DNA from 2 places in the Azospirillum sp. A23 genome. Region 2 is predicted to be linked to the other one. Evidence: predicted binding sites of a transcription regulator. Region 2 holds the regulator's gene; the other holds the start of a gene.
What was found. Region 2 encodes LexA, which represses DNA repair genes until DNA is damaged. Its sites were predicted from a motif close to ATGTTCTANTTTGGTTC; they were not measured.
Positions count from the first base shown of each region.

Region 1 (6,356 bases), 1.0 Mb from region 2:
CCCGTCGCACGCTGAAGCGGCCTCCTTCCACCGCCCCCTCCATGGCCGGTACGAGGCTACCCGGAAGGACCCGCCCCGGCCCCCCGTGAAGGGGCTTGTTCGGCCGTGAAAAAGGATTCTACAACAAGGGGGAGGCCGAACTTTCGCGGACGAACGGAGCCCCCGACGCGCCCGTTTCCTCCGACGGTTCGACCACCCCCGCCGGCCATGCGGCGCCGGTCCGGCCGGGCGGGGACGCGAAGCACGACCGGAACGAGGATTCACACGATGTCGACCCAACACAAGCAAGCCATGGACGCGGTCCTGCAGGCCGCCGCGCACGACATCGTCGGCACCCTTCAGGAGCGGGACATCACCGACCGCCACAGCGAGGAAGGGGACCTCGTCGTCCTCGACGTCGCCATCCTGCATGCCTACCGCATCTTCATGCGCATCTGCGAGGAGAACGGCCTGGAGGTCGATGCCGGCTATTTCGCCGACCTCGCCGCCGATCTGGCCGAGGAAGTGGCCCAGGACCAGGATTACGAGGACTGATCCGCGGGGAACCGAGGCCGAGCCCCGCATGCCCCCGCCCGTGCCCCTGCCCCTGCCCGCGCAGCATGGGATGGGCGGGGGCGATCCCTTTCGTGAAAGCGTTTCCAAGTGCCCCACCTCACCCCTGACGTGGCGATCGTCGGCGCCGGCCCCGCCGGGTTGATGGCGGCGGAGATCGCCGCGGCCGCCGGCCTGCGGGTCGCCGTGTTCGACCACACGCCCACCCCGGCGCGCAAGCTGCTGCTGGCCGGGCGCGGCGGGCTGAACCTGACCCATTCGGAACCGCTCGACCGCTTCCTGCCGCGCTATGGCGCCGCCGAACCGCTGTTCCGCCGCCTGCTGGCCGGCTTCTCGCCCGACGCCCTGCGCGGCTGGGCGGCCGGGCTGGGCATCGAGACTTTCATCGGCAGCAGCGGCCGTGTCTTCCCGGTGCAGATGAAGGCCTCCACCCTGGTGCGCGCCTGGCTGCGGCGGCTGGACGGTCTGGGCGTGACCCTGCACAGCCGCCATCGCTGGACCGGCTGGGACGCGACCGGCGCCCTCACCTTCCGCCAGGGCGAGGAAAGCGTGACCGTCGCCCCGCGCGCCACCCTGCTGGCGCTGGGCGGGGCGAGTTGGCCGCGCACCGGGTCGGACGGCGGCTGGGTTCCGCTGCTGGAAGGGCTGGGGGTGGAGGTCGCGCCGCTGGTTCCCTCCAACATGGGCTTCGAGGTGCCCTGGTCCGATCACCTGCGCGACCGCTTCGCCGGCCAGCCGGTGAAGAGCGTCGGTCTCTCCGCTGCCGGCCGGCGCCTGAAGGGCGAATTCGTCATCACCGAAACCGGGATCGAGGGCGGCGCCGTCTATGCGCTGAGCGCGCCCTTGCGCGACGCCATCGCGGCGGAGGGCTGGGCGACCCTGACGCTGGATCTGCTGCCGGACATGGCCGAGGCCGAACTGGTCAAACGCCTGCGCCGCCGCGGTGCGGAGTCGCTGTCCACCTTCCTGAAGAAGTCGCTGTCCCTGACCGGCCCGCGCGCCGCCCTGCTGCGCGAGTTCGCCCCCGCCACCGACCTGACCGACCCGGTGGCTTTGGCCCGCCAGATCAAGGGGCTGTCGATGGTGCTGACCGGCGTCCGCCCCATCGAACGGGCGATCTCCACGGCCGGCGGCGTCCGCCTGTCGGAGTTGGACGAGCGGTCGATGCTGACCCGCCGCCCCGGCCTGTTCCTGGCCGGCGAAATGCTGGACTGGGAGGCGCCGACCGGCGGCTATCTGTTGCAGGGCTGCTTCGCCATGGGCGTGGCGGCCGGCAAGGGGATGGTGGAGTGGCTGGCCGCAGGAAACCCGCAAGACAGCTGACTCTTCCTTTGAAGAACAGCCAAAGAAAAAGGGCCGCCCCACAAGGACGGCCCTTCTTTTTCAACCCCGCAACCGCTTAGTAGCGGTAGTGGTCCGGCTTGTACGGGCCGGCGGTCGGCACGCTGATGTAGGCAGCCTGCTTGTCGGTCAGGGTGGTCAGCTTGGCGCCGATCTTGTCCAGATGCAGGCGGGCGACCTTCTCGTCCAGGTGCTTGGGCAGGACGTAGACCTTGTTCTCGTAGTTGGCGGCGTTGGTCCACAGCTCGATCTGGGCCAGCACCTGGTTGGTGAAGCTGGCGCTCATCACGAAGCTGGGGTGGCCGGTGGCGCAGCCCAGATTGACCAGACGGCCCTGGGCGAGCACGATCAGGCGCTTGCCGTCGGGGAACACGACCTCGTCGACCTGCGGCTTGACCTCTTCCCAGACCAGATTGCGCAGGGCGTCGATCTGGATCTCGCTGTCGAAGTGGCCGATGTTGCAGACGATGGCGCGGTCCTTCATGGCCCGCATGTGGTCGATGGTGATGACGTCGACGTTGCCGGTGGCGGTGACGAAGATGTCGCCCTGCGGAGCGGCATCCTCCATCGTCACGACCTGATAGCCTTCCATGGCGGCCTGGAGCGCGTTGATCGGGTCGATCTCCGTCACCAGGACGCGCGCACCCTGCGAACGCAGCGAGGCGGCCGAACCCTTGCCCACGTCGCCATAGCCGGCGACCACGGCGACCTTGCCGGCGACCATCACGTCGGTGGCGCGCTTGATGCCGTCGACCAGCGACTCACGGCAACCGTAGAGGTTGTCGAACTTCGACTTGGTGACGCTGTCGTTCACGTTGATGGCCGGAACCTTCAGCGTGCCCTTCTTCATCATCTCATAGAGACGATGGACGCCGGTGGTGGTCTCTTCCGACAGGCCGCGGACGTCGGCCAGCATCTCCGGATACTTGTCGTGCATGATCTGGGTGACGTCGCCACCATCGTCCAGGATCATGTTCGGGGTCCAGCCATCGGGACCGCGCAGCGTCTGCTCGATGCACCACCAGAACTCCTCCTCCGTCTCGCCCTTCCAGGCGAAGACCGGGATGCCGGCGGCGGCGATGGCGGCGGCGGCCTGGTCCTGGGTCGAGAAGATGTTGCAGGAGGACCAGCGCACGGTGGCGCCGAGCGCGGTCAGCGTCTCGATCAGCACGGCGGTCTGGATGGTCATGTGCAGGCAGCCGACGATGCGGGCACCGGCCAGCGGCTTGGAGGCGCCGAATTCCGACCGCAGGGCCATCAGGCCCGGCATCTCGGTCTCGGCGATGGTGATCTCCTTGCGGCCCCAGTTCGCGAGGCTGATGTCCTTGACCTTGTAGTCCGTGAATTCGGCGGCCATGAGGGATGACTCCTGGTGGGCGGTGACGGTCGGGCAGCGGAATTTCAGGCGCACCGGATCCCCGGCCCTGCCGCTGTAATTGGCCATCGGTGTATCAGCGCTCCCGGAACCATGCAAGCATAAAGATATCTTTATGTTTGTTCGGCAGCGGAAGCGATGAAGGCACCTTGCCCCGTTTGTTCGCTTTACGTTCCATTTTGCCCCGGCTAAGCTGCGGCCATGGACGAGATACGGCGATCCCCGATCAAGGGCCGCGGGGCGGTCAGCAACGCCACCGGGCGGTTCGAACGCGAGACCCGCGTCCTGACCGACGACGGCTGGACCGGCTATGCCGAGAGCGGCAACGAGGCGCTGTCCGATCCGGTCCGCACCAGCGTCTCGCCGGCCTCGGCCAAGTCGATCATCACCGGCAACCAGTCGCCCGACATCCCGTTCGACCGCTCGGTGAACCCGTACCAGGGCTGCGAGCATGCCTGCATCTATTGCTTCGCCCGGCCGACCCACGCCTATCTCGGCCTGTCGCCGGGTCTGGATTTCGAGACGAAGCTGTTCGCCAAACGCAACGCGGCGGAGCTGCTGGCCAAGGAGCTGCGGGCGAAATCCTATGTCTGCCAGCCGCTGGCGCTGGGGGCCAACACCGATCCCTACCAGCCCATCGAGCGGACGGAGGGGATCACCCGCCGGGTGCTGGAGGTCTGCCGCGACTTCAACCAGCCGGTCAGCATCATCACCAAATCGGCGCTTGTGCTGCGCGACCTCGACATCCTGGGACCGATGGCAGCGCAAGGGCTGGCGTCGGTCGCGGTCTCGGTCACGACGCTGGACCGCGATCTTGCCCGGGTGATGGAGCCGCGGGCCAGCACCCCGCCGCGCCGGCTGGAGGCGATCCGCGCCCTGTCGGAATCCTGCGTGCCAGTGGCGGTCCTTGCCAGCCCGATGATCCCGGCACTCAACGACCATGAGCTGGAAGCCATCCTGGAGGCGGCGGCCGGCGCCGGGGCGACTGCCGCCAACTATATCCTGCTGCGCCTGCCGCTGGAGATCGCCTCGCTGTTCGAGGAATGGCTGCGCGTCCACGCCCCCAACCGCGCCGACCGCGTGCTGAGCCTGATGCGGCAGAGCCGCGACGGCGCGCTCTATCGCTCCGGCTTCGGCACGCGGATGAAGGGCAGCGGCCCCTATGCCGAGCTTCTGCGCCACCGCTTCACGCTGGCCTGCCGGAAGCATGGGCTGGGCGGCCGGAGCTGGCAGCTCGATTGCAGCCGTTTCCGGGTGCCGCCGGCGATTGGGGACCAGCTGTCGCTTCTGTGAGGGGATGGAACAGCGTGGAACGCTGTCCGGCCGATGTTCCATCCGCCGCCTACCGGTGGCGCGGCAGAGCCGTTGGGTAAGGCGACAGCTTATAAGCCCTCTCCCCCCTGGGGAGAGGGTTGGGTGAGGGGGGCAGCGCGGACGGAACGACCGCGCCAGGGGATTGCCAAGGGGCAGCATGCCCCTTGGCGGCGCGCGGATCGCGCGCCGGCCCCCTCACCCTCCCCACGCCTGCGGCGCGGGTCCCCTCCCTCTCCCCGGGGGAGAGAGGGCAATCCGCGGTGCCCTCGCACAGGCTACCGGAAAGGTCGTCGTCGAGTTCGGGGACGGGCTGACGATCCGGTTGCGTGGTTTGCCGCTTGGAGGCTGGAGTATCGAGGCCGGCGAACAGCCCCAGCCGCTCGGCCAGCCAGCGGACGGTGGCGGGATCGCCCGAAGTGACCAGCCGTTCGATCTGCTCGGCGACCAGAATGCGCAGCGAGGACAGGCGCAGCTCGGCCTCGCGGTTCAGGGCCTGCCGTTCCCACCAAACCCTGTGACGGAAATCCTTGGAACCGTAATAGGCGCGCCAGAGTGTCGTCCGGCTGCACCCCATGGCACGGGAGACCTGAAGGAAGCTGTTGCCGCGGGCCAGCATGCCGGCGGCCATGATCCATTGCTCTTCATGGAACTGCGAACCGGGCACCAGCGAGCCTTCGGACGGAGTCGGCGGCTCTTCGGCCCAGCGGGGGAACTGGTCGTTGGTGAAACTACGGCTGTCGAGGGGCATGGGTCGGCTCCGCAGAAAAGTGGGTCTGCGGGAAGCGTATAAGAATAATTTCCTTTATGGCGGAATTTTTGCAACGGCCTCCGGTATCGGCCTCCGGTCCCGGAGTCATTGCATGGGGAACAAGATCGACACGGATGTCACGGATTTCGGCACGGATTACACGGATTTTTCCGGTCTTGCCGAAGCGGCGGCCTCCCCCGGAAGCTGGGGTTTCGGAACGCCACATCCGTGAAATCCGTGCTGAAATCCGTGTCGATCTTGCCCACCGACTCCACGGCGTCCCACCCGGACCGACTGCCGTCAGGAGCGGCGGAACATCCTGGTCCAAGGCGTCGACACGTCCGGGGTCTTTGCCTGATCGGATTTCGGCAGCGCCGACAGCGGCAGGCGGCCGGTCGCCAGCATCGCCATCACCAGCGCCGGATGCGCCGGGCCGGAATTGTGCTGGCCGTCTGAGTCCTGGCCGGTCTGCTCCGGCCGATTATCCGTGCCGCCATCCGCGCCGGGCTCCTCGTTCAGGGCCTCGTTGATGCGGGCGAAGGCTTCGATGTCTTTGATGTGCAGCATGGTCCGTACCCCTCGGCTTCGACTTTTGTGCGTCGCAGCAAAAACGAAGGTAACAGCTCTGCCCTCGAATGGTCTCATGTGCGGCGCTTTGACACAGGCCCTTTTCTAGCGGGCCGGTTCGCGAACCGCCAGCATAAGCCCGAAGCCGATGGCGAAGAAAGCCAGAACCGTCGCCATGCCGGCGCGCTGGCTGGCGAAGGCCTGGGTCGCCAGCCCGAACAGCAGCGGCCCGAAGAAGCCGACGAAGCGGCCGGTCAGCCCGTAGAGGCCGAACATCTCGCCCGCCATGCCCGGCGGGGCGAGCCGCGCCATCATCGACCGCCCGGCCGCCTGGGCCGGCCCGAAGAACAGCCCGAGCCCGAGCGCGAAGATCCAGAACCACAGCCGCTCGGTCGCCAGCAGCAGCGGCACCGAACAGACGGTCATGCCGGCCAGCGCGATCAGGATCACCGGCTTGGC
Region 1 covers NZ_CP170667.1:2,455,197-2,461,552, forward strand. The annotation lists gene ABNQ40_RS29085 (SH3 domain-containing protein) at 1-15, shown strand, start outside; gene ABNQ40_RS29090 (hypothetical protein) at 268-534, shown strand; gene ABNQ40_RS29095 (TIGR03862 family flavoprotein) at 697-1,875, shown strand; gene ahcY (adenosylhomocysteinase) at 1,952-3,250, opposite strand; gene ABNQ40_RS29105 (PA0069 family radical SAM protein) at 3,470-4,561, shown strand; gene ABNQ40_RS29110 (hypothetical protein) at 4,611-5,330, opposite strand; gene ABNQ40_RS29115 (hypothetical protein) at 5,631-5,897, opposite strand; gene ABNQ40_RS29120 (MFS transporter) at 6,003-6,356, opposite strand, start outside.
Region 1: the regulator LexA is predicted to act here: its motif matches at 3,427-3,443, upstream of ABNQ40_RS29105 (PA0069 family radical SAM protein).

Region 2 (6,356 bases):
TTCCAACCGCGGAGCGATCAGGCCGATCAGGCGGGAATCGTCGGCCAGGCGCATGTAATGGGCGTTCAGATTCTCCAGCTTGGCGAAGTCGAAACGCGACGCCGACCGGCCGATGCTCTCCAGGTTGAACCACTCGATCGACTGCTCGGTCGAGATGATCTCGTCGTCGCCATGCGACCAGCCGAGCCGCAGCAGATAGTTGCGGACCGCCTCCGGCAGATAGCCCATGTCGCGGTAGGCATCGACGCCAAGCGCGCCATGGCGCTTGGACAGCTTGGCGCCGTCCGGCCCGTGGATGAGCGGGATATGGCCGAAACGCGGCAGGTCCCAGCCCATGGAGTTGAAGATCTGGATCTGGCGGAAGGTGTTGGTCAGATGGTCGTCGCCGCGGATGACGTGGGTGACGCCCATGTCGTGGTCGTCCACCACCACCGCCAGCAGATAGGTCGGCGTGCCGTCGGCGCGCAGCAGGATCAGGTCGTCGAGCTGGGCGTTCTGCACCGTCACCTCGCCCTGAACGAGGTCGTTCAGGACGGTCTGGCCTTCCTGCGGCGCCTTCAGCCGGATCACCGGTGCCACGCCCGGAGGGGCATCGGACTCGGGACGGTCACGCCAGCGGCCATCGTAGCGCATCGGCTGGCCGGCGGCCTTCTGGGCGGCGCGCATCTCTTCCAGCTCTTCCGGGCTGCAATAGCAGCGATAGGCCTTGCCGGCGGCCAGCATCTGGTACGCGACCTCGGCATGGCGGTCCTTGCGCTCGAACTGGCTGACGACGTCGCCGTCCCAATCCAGACCCAGCCACTTCAGCCCGTCGATGATGGCGTCCACCGCCGCGTCGGTGGACCGTTGCCGGTCGGTGTCTTCGATCCGCAGCAGGAACTTGCCACCGGTGTTGCGGGCGTACAGCCAGTTGAACAGGGCGGTGCGGCCACCGCCGATGTGCAGAAAGCCGGTCGGCGACGGAGCGAAGCGGGTGACGACGGTCATCGGTCTCTCAATTTCCGGTTCGGCGCTGGTATGATGCGCCGGTGGTTCGACACCGTGGTTTAACACAGCCACCTGGCTTGGAGGCAATGCGATGCGCGCATGGACGGTCGTTGAGGGGCTCGCAGATGGCATCGCTGCGCCTGGAATCCGTTACCGGTGACGGCCGCCGGCTGGCCGGAGGAGGAAACCGACGGTCCCGCGACACTCGGCGGACGTTGGCGGCGACTGCTGGCGCGCATCGGCGGGCGACTCGTGGCGCTCGCGGAGGCGGAGGGTGAGCGCTGGGTGCTGTGGCTGCCCGTCGCTTTTGGGGCCGGTGTGTCGTTCTATTTCGGGCTGCGGCAGGAGCCCGACTGGTGGATCGGCGCGGCGGCGGTCGGCGGCTGCACGGTGCTGGTGCTGGCGCTGCGGCGATGGTTCGCCATGGCCGGCGTGGCGATGGCGCTCTTGATGCTGGCGGCGGGGTTCCTGGTGGCGCAGGCGCACACCATCCGCATGGCGGCACCGGTGCTGAGCCGCAGCATCGCCGGTGCGACCGTCACCGGCCGGGTGATGGCGGTGGAGCGGCGGCCGGGCGCGACACGGATCACCCTGCGGGACGTGAGCATCGGCAAGCTGGCGCCGGAACGGACGCCGGCCGCCGTGCGCGTCCGCCTGTCGGACCGCTTCCCGGCACCGGCGCCCGGATCGGTGGTGCGGCTGCGGGCGACGCTGCTGCCGCCGCAGGCGCCGGCCGAACCCGGTGCCTTCGACTTCCAGCGGCGGGCCTGGTTCATGGGGCTGGGCGGTACGGGCTTTGCCACCGGTGCGCCGGAACTGGTCGAGGCGCCGCCGGTGACGGGGTGGAGCACGGTCGCCGTCGCCTTCGAGAAGGCGCGCGGCGCGATTGCCGAGCGGGTGGTGGTTGCCATCGGCGATCCGGTGGAGGCGAGCGTCACCACGGCGCTGCTGAACGGCGAGGAGTTCGGCATCCCGGAAGCGACGATGGACGACTTCCGCAACAGCGGGCTGGCGCATCTGCTGTCGATCTCCGGCCTTCATGTCGGCATCGCCGCCGGCATCCTGTTCTATGTCGTGCGGGCGTTGCTGGCGGCGGTGCCCTATATCGCGCTGCGCTGGCCGATCAAGAAGATCGCGGCCCTGTTCGGCATCCTGTCGGCGCTCGCCTACACGCTGCTGGTCGGGGCGCCGCTGCCGACGGTGCGGTCGGTGCTGATGACCGGCATGGTGATGGGGGCGATCATGCTGGACCGCCACCCGCTGAGCATGCGGCTGGTCGCCTTCGCCGGGCTGGTCACCATGGCGATGGACCCGGAGGGCATGCTGGGGCCGAGCTTCCAGATGTCCTTCGCCGCTGTGGTGGCGCTGATCGCCGCTTTCGAGAAGGGCAGCGTCAGGCTGGCGGAATGGCGGCGCGATGCGGGATGGATCGTGCGCGGGTTGTTCTATGTCGGCGGGATTCTGCTGACCAGCGTGGTGGCGACGCTGGCGACCTTGCCCTTTTCGCTCTTCCATTTCCAGCAGATCGCCTTCTATGGCGTGCTGTCGAACCTGATCGCCATTCCCATCACGTCCTTCTGGGTCATGCCGTGGAGCCTGATCGCCTACGCGCTGCTGCCCTTCGGACTGGAGGCGCCGGCGCTGATCGCCATGAACTGGGGCGACCGGGCGGTGATCTGGACGGCGGAGTTCTTCGGCCGTCTCCCCTGGGCCTCGCTGACCGTGCGGGCGATGCCGGCGGACGGGTTCGCCCTGCTGGTGATGGGAGGGATCTGGCTGTGCCTGTGGACGCGGTGGTGGCGTTGGCTGGGAATGCTGCCGGTCCTGGCGGGGCTGGCCTCGCCGATGCTGGCGGTGCGGCCGGATGTGCTGGTGGCCGGCGACGGGACGGTGATGGCGGTCAGGCTGCCGGATGGGCGGCTCAGCGCGTCGGTCAAGGGCGGCGGGCGGATGACCGAAACCTGGCGGGAGCGCGATGGCGAGCGGTCGGTGGCCGATGCCTGGCCGGCCGACGGGGGATGGAGCGGGGGAGGGCGCTCGCTGGATTGCGACGCGCTTGGCTGCCTGTACCGGGTACGGGGAAAGACGGTGGCTTTGCCGCGGCTGCCGGATGCGCTGGACGAAGACTGCGGGGCGGTCGATGCGGTGGTGACGGCCGAGGTGGCGCGGCGCTGCCGGGCGGACCTGGTGGTGGACCGCTGGACCCTGCGCCATGAAGGCGCGCATGCGCTGACGGTGACCGCCGAGGGGGTGACGGTGGAGACGGTGCGCGGGCTGCGGGGAGATCGGCCCTGGACCGGAGGAAAGTGAGAGGAGCTTGGACCTCACCGATCCCATCCGCCGCGGGGACGGAGGAGAGGATCGGCGGTCGGGCAGGAAAAGCTCAGTACTTGCGCACGAGACCGACCAGCTTGCCCTGTACGCGGACGCGGTCGGCACCGAAGATGCGGGTCTCATAGGCGGCGTTGGCGGGTTCCAGGGCGATGGTGTTGCCCTTGCGGCGCAGGCGCTTCAGTGTCACTTCGCCCTCGTCCACCAAAGCGACGACAATCGTGCCGTTCTCCGCCGCATCGCAGCGCTGGATGACGATGGTGTCGTGATCGAGGATGCCGGCCTCGATCATCGAGTCGCCGGAAACCTCCAGGGCGTAATGGTCGCCACCGGTCAGCATGGAAGCGGGGACGTCGACGAAGGCGCTGTTGTCGCGCAGAGCCTCGATGGGCGTTCCGGCGGCGATCCGGCCATAGAGCGGGAGCTGGACCGTCTCGTTCGCGGCGGCCGGGGTCGGGGCGGGTGGAGCGGTATCGCGGCCGGCGAAGGCGAAATCGCCCTTGATGACGTTGGGCTGGAACTTCGGCTTGGCAGCCGCGGTCCGGTTGCGGGAGGCGTCGAGACCCTCGGGAAGGCGCAGAACCTCCAGCGCACGGGCCCGGTGGGGCAGGCGGCGGATGAACCCGCGCTCCTCGAGCCCGGTGATCAGGCGATGGATACCCGACTTGGACTTCAGGCCCAGGGCGTCCTTCATCTCGTCGAACGACGGCGAGACACCGCCCTGGCCAAGCCGTTCGTGGATGAACAGCAGCAATTCGTGCTGCTTGCGCGTGAGCATGGATGCCTCCCGGCCTCGGCCAGACTGAAGATGGAACAAAAACTAAACGTTGCTCCATGTTCTAGTTTGGTTCCTGCTGCGCGTCAAGCCCCCCATCGGCTTCTTTTAGAACTTGTGTGGAACATTTGGAACGCTGTGAAACAGTTTTCCGGGTGATGTTCACCTGTTCCAGTCTTCGTCCAAGCGCCATGTCCTGGCGCTCTGTTCAAGTCTAAATGCTGAGCACCCCATCCGTCAAAGGAAGCACGGTCACCATGGCGCCGGCCGGCTCCGGGTCGGCATTGGGCGGGCGGGGGATCAGGCAATCGGCCTGGGCGTACAGGGTGGTGATGGCGCTGTCCTGCCGGGCGAAGGGCGTGACGGTCAGGACACCGTCCGGGCCGGCGGCGAGGGTGGCGCGCAGATATTCCTCGCGCCGGTCGTTGGCCCTCAGCGCGCCGGTCAGGCGGGCGCGCAGCGGCACGCGGTCGTCCTCCGGCGGCAGGCCCTGCAGCACGCGCAGGATCGGGCGGAGGAACAGGAGCGCCGTGACGCCGGTGGACACCGGGTTGCCGGGCAGGCCAAGCAGCGGCACCGACCCGGCACGGCCGAACATCAGTGCCTTGCCCGGACGCATCGCCACCGTCTGCACCTCCAGCGCCACGCCGCGTTCGGCCAGCACATCGCGCACGAGGTCGTAATCGCCATGCGCCGCCCCGCCGGTGGTGACCAGCAGGTCGCAGCCGGCGGCTCCCTTCGCCAGGGCCGCCACACTTTCCGGCGTGTCCTTGGCGACGCCAAGATTATGGGCGAGCCCGCCCTGGGCGGTCACCAGGGCGCAGAGGCCGAGCGCATTGGTGCTGACGATCTGGCTCGGACCCAGCGGGTCGCCGGGCAGGGCGATCTCATCGCCGGTGGCGAGGACGGCGATGCGCGGCCGGCGGTGGACCGACAGCCACGGCACGTTGCCGCCGGCGGCCAGCGCGATGTCGCGCGCGGTCAGGCGCCGTCCCTTCGGCAGAAGCTCCTGACCGGCCGTGAAGTCGAAGCCAGCCTCGCGGACGAAGCGGCCGGCGGCCACGGCGCGGCCGATCCGCACGGTGGCCTCGTCGACGCTGCAATCCTCCTGCATCACCACGGCGTCGGCACCATCGGGCAGGGGAGCGCCGGTGAAGATGCGCACCGCCTCACCCGCGCCGACGCTGCCGGTGAAGGCGTGGCCGGCGGCGGATTCGCCGATGCGGCGCAGCGGGACGGGGGCCTCGGCGGTCGCGGCGGCGATGTCGGCGGCACGCAGGGCCCAGCCATCCATGGCGGCGGCGTTGAAGGGCGGCTGGGTCAGCCGGGCGACCACCGGTTCGGCCAGCACACGGCCGAGAGCGTCGGGCAGGGCGACGGTCTCCGCCGGGAGGGCGGTGAAGGCCGACAGGATGCGGGCACGCGCCTCGGCGACGGAGATCATGGCGTCAGGCTCCGGTGGAGGAGGACGCGCCCCACTTGCCGCTCTTGCCGCCGGCCTTGTGCAACAGACGCACGTCGGTGACGGTCATGCCGCGGTCCACCGCCTTGCACATGTCGTAGACGGTCAATGCTGCGACGGTGACGGCGGTCAGCGCCTCCATCTCCACGCCGGTCTGGCCCTTCAGCTTGCAGGTCGCCGTCACGTCCACCGCGTTGCGGGCGGGATCGCAGGACAGGTCGACCTTGACCGAGGTCAGCATCAGCGGGTGGCACAGCGGGATCAGGTCGGGCGTGCGCTTGGCCCCCATGATGCCGGCCAGCCGGGCGACCGACAGCACGTCGCCCTTCTTCACCCCGCCCTGCATGATGAGCGCCAGGGTTTCCGGCTGCATCAGCACGGTCGCCGCGGCTGTCGCGGTGCGTTCGGTGTCCGCCTTGTCGGAGACGTCGACCATCACCGCCTTGCCCTCGGCGTCGAAATGGGTGAAGCCGGTCATCGCACGGTCTCCGTCAAAAGCTTTTCCATGAAGACGCTGACGCCATTGTCTTGGTAGCAGGCATAGGGGCCGCGGTCGGTGAATCCGGCCTTGCGGTAGAGCGCCAGCGCCTCGGGCTGATGGATGCCCGATTCGAGCAGCAGGGCGTTCAAGCCCTCCGCCTGTGCCAGTTCCTCCAGCCGGGCGAGCAGACGGTCGCCGATGCGCTGTCCACGGGCAGCGGGATCGACATACATCCGCTTGATCTCGCCGTAACCGGTCGGATCGACGCGGAGCGCCGCGCAGCCGACCGCAACGCCGTCCTTGCGGGCGACGAGGAAGCG
Region 2 covers NZ_CP170667.1:1,435,359-1,441,714, reverse strand. The annotation lists gene gltX (glutamate--tRNA ligase) at 1-987, opposite strand, end outside; gene ABNQ40_RS24180 (ComEC/Rec2 family competence protein) at 1,144-3,297, shown strand; gene lexA (transcriptional repressor LexA) at 3,371-4,096, opposite strand; gene glp (gephyrin-like molybdotransferase Glp) at 4,308-5,537, opposite strand; gene moaC (cyclic pyranopterin monophosphate synthase MoaC) at 5,542-6,033, opposite strand; gene ABNQ40_RS24160 (GNAT family N-acetyltransferase) at 6,030-6,356, opposite strand, start outside.